One region of the Streptomyces sp. NBC_00691 genome, then DNA from elsewhere that is predicted to be linked to it. Evidence: riboswitches for the same ligand, from Rfam matches in the RefSeq annotation. Region 1 holds a riboswitch; the other holds the start of a gene.
The links. Region 1 has a riboswitch for cobalamin ahead of cobN (cobaltochelatase subunit CobN). Riboswitches for the same ligand answer to the same signal wherever they lie in the genome.
Positions count from the first base shown of each region.

Region 2: it holds a riboswitch for cobalamin, as region 1 does, so the genes downstream of both, OG392_RS14120 (ABC transporter substrate-binding protein) here and cobN (cobaltochelatase subunit CobN) in region 1, are expected to answer to the same signal.

Region 1 covers NZ_CP109007.1:3,939,177-3,943,684, reverse strand. The annotation lists gene cobJ (precorrin-3B C(17)-methyltransferase) at 1-103, opposite strand, end outside; gene OG392_RS17725 (precorrin-8X methylmutase) at 151-804, opposite strand; gene OG392_RS17720 (cobalamin biosynthesis protein CobG) at 801-2,030, opposite strand; cobalamin riboswitch at 2,106-2,258, shown strand; gene cobN (cobaltochelatase subunit CobN) at 2,298-4,508, shown strand, end outside.
Region 2 covers NZ_CP109007.1:3,134,328-3,138,835, reverse strand. The annotation lists gene OG392_RS14130 (amino acid permease) at 1-638, shown strand, start outside; gene OG392_RS14125 (M67 family metallopeptidase) at 761-1,189, shown strand; cobalamin riboswitch at 1,182-1,315, shown strand; gene OG392_RS14120 (ABC transporter substrate-binding protein) at 1,358-2,347, shown strand; gene OG392_RS14115 (FecCD family ABC transporter permease) at 2,344-3,603, shown strand; gene OG392_RS14110 (ABC transporter ATP-binding protein) at 3,600-4,385, shown strand; gene OG392_RS14105 (putative leader peptide) at 4,430-4,508, shown strand, end outside.

The DNA of each region.
Region 1 (4,508 bases):
GGTGCTCGGCGGCGATCGAGCGCGCGATGGACCGGCCGTGGCGGGCCGAGTGGTACGCGATCACGTCGGCGGCGGCGATGGCCTTCACGGCGGCCACCGTCATCAGGTCCGGGTCGCCGGGGCCGAGCCCGACGCCGTACAGCTTGCCGGTCACTTCTGGATCTCCGCTTCGTGGGCGATCGCGTTGATCGCGGCGGCCGTCATCGCGCTGCCGCCGCGACGGCCCCGGACGACGAGGTAGTCGAGGCCCAGGCCCTGCTCGGCCAGGGCGTCCTTGGACTCCGCGGCGCCGATGAAGCCGACCGGTATGCCGAGGACGGCGGCCGGCCTCCCGGCTCCTTCCGCGACCATCTGCAGGAGGTGGAAGAGGGCGGTCGGCGCGTTGCCGATGGCGACGACGGAGCCTTCGAGGCGGTCCCGCCACAGTTCGAGGGCGGCGGCCGAGCGGGTGGTGCCGAGGTCGGCGGCGAGGGCAGGCACGGACGGGTCCGAGAGGGTGCAGATCACCTCGTTGTCGGCGGGCAGCCGGCGCCGGGTGACTCCGCTCGCGACCATCTGCGCGTCGCAGAGGATCGGCGCCCCGGCCCGGAGGGCGGCGCGGGCGTTCGTGACGACCCGCGGCGACCAGGCGATGTCGCGTACGAGGTCGGTCATGCCGCAGGCGTGGATCATCCGGACCGCCACCTGGGCGACGTCGGCGGGCAGGCCCGCCAGATCCGCCTCGGCGCGGATCGTGGCAAAGGACCGGCGGTAGATCTCCGCCCCGTCCTTCTCGTAGTCGAACATCCTGTTGCTCTCGCTCATCTCGTCGTGCGGGCCGCGGTCACGGCTCCGGGCAGGGCGGTACGGGGGGTGGGGACGCCGTCCACCAGGTAGGCGCCGTCGGCGGTGGCGAGGACGTCGGTCCAGGTGCCGTGCGGGTGTCCGCAGCGGCGCTCGCACCCGGAGAAGTGCACGGGCAGGCCGGGGGGCCCGGGGTGCGTGCCGGGCCCGGGGGCGGCGTCGGCGCGGACGTCGGCGAGGGACTTGGCGCAGCCGGGCCGCCCGGTGCAGGCGGTGACACCGGCCCAGGGGGAGTCGGGGCGGGTGACGAGCCCGGCGGCGTCGAGGGCGGGCAGCCGGTCGGCGCCGGCCCCGGCCACGACGACGCCGCGCCAGGGCGTCAGCCGGACCTCTTCGGCGGGGAGCAGCGCCCGCAGCTGGGCGGCGGTGAGGCGACCGAGCGGGGCGAGGACGGAGAGGGCGGCGGGCCCGAGGATTCCGGGGGTGAGCGGAGGGCCCTGGGGAAGTTCCGGCGTGGGGACGGGCTCGGACCCCACCCCCGAGGCCGCCACGTCCACCGCGTACCCCTCGGGGAGTTCGCGGACCCGCCAGGCCCCGGTTCCGGCCCTGCGTGCCGTGTCCAGGAAGCCGCCCGCCACCGCGAGGGCCGCGCCGGGCGCGTCGGAGCTCGCGAGCCGGACGGCCCGGCCGCCGACGTGCAGCTCGGCCTCTCCGCCGCCGACTGCGACCAAGGTCACATCCCCGCCGAGCCCGGCGACGTCGCCGCGTCCGTCGTCGAGGACGAAGAGGAACCGGCCGGAGAGCGCCGCCGCCCAGGGCGCGGAGCGCAGGTGGGTGTCCAGCTCGCGGGCCCACAACTGTGCGTCGGCGGCGCCGAGTCCGTCGAGGCCGGAGGCCGGGGAGGCGACGATGTTGCGGACGCGTTCGTGGGTGGGGGAGGGCAGCAGGCCCGCCTCGTCGAGGAGTGCCGCCAGCTCGGCCCCGCAGTCGTCGCCGAGGCCGCGCAGCTCGGCGTTGCCGCGTGAGGTGATGCTGAGCCGTCCGTCGCCCAGGGTCTCCGCCGCGTCCGCCAGGGTCTCGACCTGACGGGACGTCAAGCGGCCGCCGGGCAGGCGGAGTCGGGCGAGGCGGCCGTCGTCGGCGGAGTGCAGGCGCAGCGCCCCGGGGCACGCGTCGCCACGGTCCCGTATACGAGGTTCGCCCGGTTCGGGCGTCGGGGGCGGGGTGGGCGGCATGGCGGCGAGCATACCGACGGGGAACCGGCCGACCACCGGGTGTGATCCGGCCGACTCCCCGGCTCCTCCCGGCCCGCCGACCGCACGATCTACTATGCAGACGGCATGGGGTCCCAGGACCCCGGGGAGGAAGCCCGGTGAGAATCCGGCGCGGTCCCGCCACTGTGAGCCCGTACCGGACGTGCCTCGGCACGAACCGGAACGGGTGAGTCAGGAACTCCCGCCAATCCACACGACCACCCGGGGCGCGGACAACCCCGAGGAAGGCCTGCGCTCGCCATGCTTCTGCTGCTGTCGCACTCCGACACCGACCTGCTCAGCGCCCGCGCGGCCGGCGGCCCGGTGGAGTACCGCTTCGCCAACCCCGCCCGTCTCCCCCTCACCGAACTGGCCGGCCTCCTGGCCGAGGCCGAACTCGTCGTCGTCCGCCTCCTCGGCGGCCTCCGCTCCTGGGAGGAGGGCCTCGACGCCCTGCGCGCCGCCGGAAAGCCGGTGGTGGTCCTCAGCGGCGAACAGGCCCCCGACGCCCAGCTGATGGAGGCGTCCACCGTCCCCGTCGGCGTCGCCACCGAGGCGCACGCCTACCTCGCGCACGGCGGCCCCGCCAACCTGGAGCAGCTGGCCCGCTTCCTCTCCGACACCGTCCTGCTCACCGGGCACGGCTTCGAGTCCCCGGCGGCCGCCCCCACCTGGGGCCCGCTGGAACGCACCGCCCGCACCACGACCGGCCCGACCGTCGCCGTGCTCTACTACCGCGCCCACCACATGAGCGGAAACACCGCCTTCGTCGACGCGCTGTGCGAGGCGATCGAGGACACCGGCGCCCAGGCCCTCCCGCTGTACGTGACCTCCCTGCGCGCCCCCGAGCCGGAGCTGCTCGACCGCCTCCGCACCGCCGACGCGATCGTCACCACCGTCCTCGCGGCGGGCGGCACCAAGCCCGCCGAGGCACAGGCCGGCGGCGACGAGGAGGCCTGGGACGCGGGCGCGCTGGCCGCGCTCGACGTACCGATCCTGCAAGCCCTCTGCCTGACCGGTTCGCGCGCCGCCTGGGAGGAGAACGACGAGGGCCTCTCCCCGCTGGACGCCGCCAGCCAGGTCGCCGTCCCCGAGTTCGACGGCCGGCTCATCACCGTGCCGTTCTCCTTCAAGGAGATCGACGAGGACGGGCTGCCCGCGTACGTCGCCGACACCGAGCGCGCGGCCCGCGTCGCCGGGATCGCCGTACGGCACGCCCGCCTCCGGCACATCCCGAACGCCGAGAAGAGGCTGGCGCTCGTCCTCTCCGCGTACCCGACGAAGCACTCCCGCATCGGCAACGCCGTCGGCCTCGACACCCCCGCCTCCGCCGTCTCGCTGCTGCGCCGGCTGATCGCCGAGGGCTACGACTTCGGCCCCGAGGCCGACCTTCCCGGCCTCGTCTCCGGCGACGGCGACGAGCTGATCTACGCCCTCATCGAGGCCGGCGGTCACGACCAGGACTGGCTGACGGAGGAGCAGCTCGCCAGGAACCCGGTCCGCATCCCGGCCGCCGACTACAAGCGCTGGTACGCGACGCTCCCCGAGGAGCTGCGGACCCATGTCGAGGAGCACTGGGGCCCGGCGCCCGGCGAGATGTTCCTGGACCGGTCCCGCAACCCGGAGGGCGACATCGTCCTCGCCGCGCTGCGGCGCGGGAACCTCCTGATCCTCATTCAGCCGCCGCGCGGCTTCGGCGAGAACCCGATCGCGATCTACCACGACCCCGATCTCCCGCCGTCCCACCACTACCTGGCCGCCTACCGCTGGATCGCCGCCCGCGCCGAGGACGGCGGCTTCGGCGCCGACGCCATGGTCCACCTGGGCAAGCACGGCAACCTGGAGTGGCTGCCCGGCAAGAACGCCGGCCTGTCCGCCGCCTGCGGCCCCGACGCCGCGCTCGGCGACATCCCGCTGATCTACCCGTTCCTGGTCAACGACCCGGGCGAGGGCACCCAGGCCAAGCGCCGGGTGCACGCCACGCTCGTCGACCACCTGGTGCCGCCGATGGCCCGCGCCGACTCCTACGGCGACATCGCGCGCCTGGAGCAGCTGCTCGACGAGTACGCGCAGATCTCCTCCATGGACCCGGCGAAGCTGCCCGCGATCCGCGCCCAGATCTGGACGCTGATCCAGGCCGCGAAGCTCGACCACGACCTGGGTCTGGAGCAGCGGCCCGAGGACGACGGCTTCGACGACTTCCTGCTGCACGTCGACGGCTGGCTGTGCGAGGTCAAGGACGCCCAGATCCGCGACGGTCTGCACGTCCTCGGCGGCGCCCCGGAGGGCGAGGCCCGGGTCAACCTGGTCCTCTCCATCCTGCGCGCCCGCCAGATCTGGGGCGGCACCCAGGCGCTGCCCGGTCTGCGGGAGGCCCTCGGTCTCGACGAGTCGGCCGCCACCCGCACCACCGCCGACGAGGCGGAGGCCAAGGCCCGCGAGCTGGTCGAGGCCATGGAGGCGGCGGACTGG
Region 2 (4,508 bases), 800 kb from region 1:
GCGCGCTCATCATGATCCTGTCGGTCGTCCCGTGGACCGAGTTCCAGCCGGGCGTCTCCCCGTTCGTCGCCGCCTTCCAGAAGATGGGCCTCGGCGTCGGCGCCGCCATCGTCAACTTCGTGGTGCTGACCGCCGCCCTCTCCTCCTGCAACTCGGGCATGTACTCCACCGGCCGCATGCTGCGCGACCTCGCGCTCAACGGCCAGGGCCCGAAGGTCTTCACCAAGCTCACCAAGAGCGGCACCCCGCTGCTCGGCCTGACCTTCTCGGCCTCGCTGATGCTGGTCGGCGTCTGGATCAACTACGTCGCCCCGGGCAAGGCCTTCGAGTACGTGGTCTCCTTCGCCACCATCTCCGGCATGTGGGCCTGGATCATGATCCTGGTCTGCCAGATCCGCTACCGGGCCAAGGCCGACCGCGGCGAGCTCCCCGAGTCCACCTTCAAGGCCCCGGGAGCCCCGTACACCAGCTGGTTCGCGCTCCTCTTCATCGGCATGGTCATCGTGATGATGGGCATCGACGAGGGCGCCCGGGTCTCGCTGTACGCCGCCCCGGTCTGGGGTCTCATCCTCGGCGTCTCCTACCTGGTCCTGAAGTCCCGCAACCCCGAGGGCGCGGCCTTCGCCAAGCGGTCCTGACGGACCCCGCGGGCGGTCGGCCCGGGTCGTCCCCAAACGGCTCTGACCTCGATCGTCTCGGCATACGGGCCGTTCCGTACCACTCCCCGGTACGGAGCGGCCCGTCGGCTTATCCTGTCGGCATGCTGACCATCACCCGGGCTCTGTACGACCAGATCGTGGAACACTCCCGCGCGGACCACCCCGACGAGGCCTGCGGCGTGGTCGCGGGCCCGGTCGGCACCGGCCGCCCCGAGCGGTTCATCCCGATGCTCAACGCCGCCCGCTCGCCCACCTTCTACGAGTTCGACTCCGCGGACCTGCTCAAGCTCTACCGCGAGATGGACGACCGGGACGAGGAGCCCGTCATCGTCTACCACTCGCACACCGCGACCGAGGCCTACCCGTCCCGCACGGACATCTCGTACGCCAACGAGCCCCAGGCCCACTACGTCCTCGTCTCCACCGCCGACAGCGACGGCGCCGGCCCCTTCCAGTTCCGCTCCTTCACCATCGTCGAGGGCGTCGTGACGGAGGAAGAGGTCAAGGTCGTCGAGGAGTACGACGCCTGAGACACTGGCCGGGACCTACGGGCGGCAGGACCCAGGAAGCCGGTGCGAATCCGGCACGGTCCCGCCACTGTGACCGTCTCCTCCGGGAGGCGGAAGCCAGGAACTGACCTGCCGCCTTCTCACCACCGATCGGGGACGTGGAAATCCCCGGAGGAGGCACGTTCCGTCATGTCCTGGCCCCGTCGCACCCGGCTGCCCCTGACGCCCCTGCTGTCCGCCGCCGCCCTGCTTCCGCTGCTCGCCGCCTGCTCGGCCTCCGCGCCGGACGGCCCCGCCGCCAAGGCCGCCCCGGGATTCCCGTACACCGTCTCCAACTGCGGTGTGAAGACGACCTTCGAGGCTCCGCCGAAGCGCGCGGTCACCATGAACCAGCACGTCACCGAGGTCATGCTCGCCCTCGGCCTGGAGAAGTCCCTCGTCGGCACGGCCTACCTCGACGACGCGATCCTCCCCGCCTACAAGAAGGCCTACGACTCCGTCCCCGTCCTCGCGAAGGAGTACCCCTCCAAGGAGGCCCTGCTCGCCGCGAACCCCGACTTCGTGTACGGCGGTTACTCCTCCGCCTTCGCGAGCAAGGACGGCCGGAGCCGCGACGACCTGAAGCGCTCCGGCATCGACACCCGGCTCAACACCGAGTACTGCCCGTCCGGTTCGCCCTCCGTCGACGACCTCTACCGCGAAGTCGGCGAGATCGGGCGGACGTTCGGCGTCGCCGACCGGGCCGACACATGGGTCCGGGAGGCGAAGGCCACCGTCGCCGCCACCGGGAAGCGCCTCAAGGGCACCGCACCCGTCTCCGTCTTCGTCTACGACAGCGGCGACAAGACCGCGTTCACCGCCGGCGGCAAGGGCATCGGCAACGAGCTGATCACCCGCGCCGGCGGCCGCAACGTCTTCGCCGACCTCGACAAGGCCTTCGGCGACGCCACCTGGGAACAGGTCGTCGCCCGCAAGCCCGAGGTCGTCGTCATCTACGACTACGGCTCCACCACCGTCGAACAGAAGAAGAAGCGGCTCCTCGACGACCCGGCCCTCAAGGACGTCCCCGCGATCAAGAACCGCCGGTTCGCCGTGATGCCGCTCTCCGACACCGTCCTCGGCGTCCGCGTTCCCGGGGCCGTCGACAAGCTGGCGGCCCAGCTCCACCCGGCCCGATGAGCACGGAGGCCCGCGTCGCGGGCACCCCGGAGGACCCGCCCGCCCCGCCGCGCCCCCCGTCCCGCCCGCAGCCGCCCGGCGGGACCGCCGGGCGCGGGCCGGGCGGGACCGCCACCGCGTCCGAACCCCCGACCGAACCGGCCCGACCGGGCGCGCGGCTGGCCCCCGCCCCCCGGCCGGCCCGGACCGGCCGCCCGGGGCCGCCCGGGAAGACGGCGGCCGGCGGCGGGACCCCGCGGTACGCGCTCGTCGTCGCCGGACTCCTCCTCGCCCTGGCCGCCGCCGCGACCGCCTCGCTCGCCCTCGGCTCCGTCCGCATCCCGCCCGGCCAGGTCATCGACGTCCTCACCGGGCGCGCCGCCGGCCCCTCCCCGTACCGCACGATCGTCCTCGACGTACGACTGCCCAGGGTCCTGCTCGGCGCGGTCGTCGGCGCCGGACTCGCCGTCGTCGGCGCCGTCCTCCAGGCCCTCGTCCGCAACCGGCTCGCCGACCCGTTCCTCCTCGGGATCTCCTCCGGCGCCTCCGCCGGAGCCGTCCTCGTCCTGGTCGCCGGCGGGGGAGTGGGCCTCGTCGGCGGCGTGACCACCACGCTCGCCCTGCCCGCGGGCGCCTTCGCGGGCGCCCTGCTCTCCCTCGTCCTGGTCTACGGGCTCGCGCGCCGCGGCGGCACCCTGACCAGCACCCGGCTCGTCCTCGCCGGAGTCGCCGTCTCCTACATCCTGTCCGCCCTCGCCACCCTGCTCCTGGTCGTCGCCGGACGCCCCGAGCAGTTCCAGGAGGCCATGTACTGGTCCCTCGGCGGCCTCGGCAGCGCCCGCTGGGACACCCTGGCCCTGCCCGCCGCCGTCCTCGCCGTCGGCGTCGGCGCCCTGCTCACCCTCGCCCGCCCGCTCGACCTGCTCCTCGTCGGCGAGGAGGGCGCCACCGTCCTCGGCCTGGACACCGCCCGCTTCCGCGCCGCCGTCTTCGTCCTCGCCTCCCTCGTTACCGCCGTCATGGTCGCCGCCAGCGGAGCCGTCGGCTTCGTCGGCCTGATGGCCCCGCACGCCGCCCGGCTCGCCGTCGGCGCCCCGCACCGCCGGCTCCTCCCGGTCGCCGCGCTCGGCGGAGCGCTCGCCCTGGTCCTCGCCGACCTCGGCGCCCGGACCGTCGCCGCACCCCAGGACATCCCCGTCGGCATCCTCACCGCCCTCACCGGCGGCCCGTTCTTCCTCTGGCTGATGCGCCGCCGCCCGGAAGGAGCACCGCTGTGACCGAACTGAGCCTGCACGGACTCTCGTACGAGAGCCGGCTCCGCTCCGTCGACCTCACCGTCCGCCCGGGCGAGACCGTCGGCCTCATCGGCCCCAACGGCAGCGGCAAGACCACCCTCCTGCGCTGCGTCTACGGCACCCTCACCCCCACGGCGGGCCGCGCCCTCCTCGACGGCGACGACCTCCACGCCATGGGCCCCAAGGCCCGCGCCCGCCGTGTCGCCACCGTTCCCCAGGACGGCACCCTGGAGTTCGAACTCACCGTCGGCGAACTCGTCGCCCTCGGCCGCTCCCCGCACAAACGGTTCTGGGAGGGCGACACCGGCGCCGACCGCGAGCGCGCCGAGGACGCCCTCGCCCGCGTCGGCCTCGCGGACCTCGCCGACCGCCCGTACCCCACCCTCTCCGGCGGCGAACGCCAGCGCGCCCTGGTCGCCCGGGCCCTCGTCCAGGACCCGGCCCTGCTCGTCCTCGACGAACCCACCAACCACCTGGACATCCGCCACCAGCTCGACGTCCTCGCCCTCGTCCGCACCCTGGGCACCACCAACCTGCTCGCGCTGCACGACCTCAACCTCGCGGGGGCGTACTGCGACCGGATCTACGTCCTGGAGCGCGGAAGGCTCGTCACTGGCGGAAAACCCGCCGAAGTCCTCACCCCGGCCCTGCTCGACGCCGTCTACGGAGTGGATGCCGAGGTCATCCCGCATCCGCGGACGGGGAACCCCACGGTCCTCTTCGTGCACCGTCCGGCAGGCGGGCAGGAATCATCCACCATGTGAGATCACATTCCGGAACCCGGACCGGGAATCGATACGATGAGCCCATGGTTTCCCACGACGTGAGCGAAGAGACTCCGGGCACAGTGCTGCTCGTCGCGCGCCTGCACGTCGACCTGTGCCGCC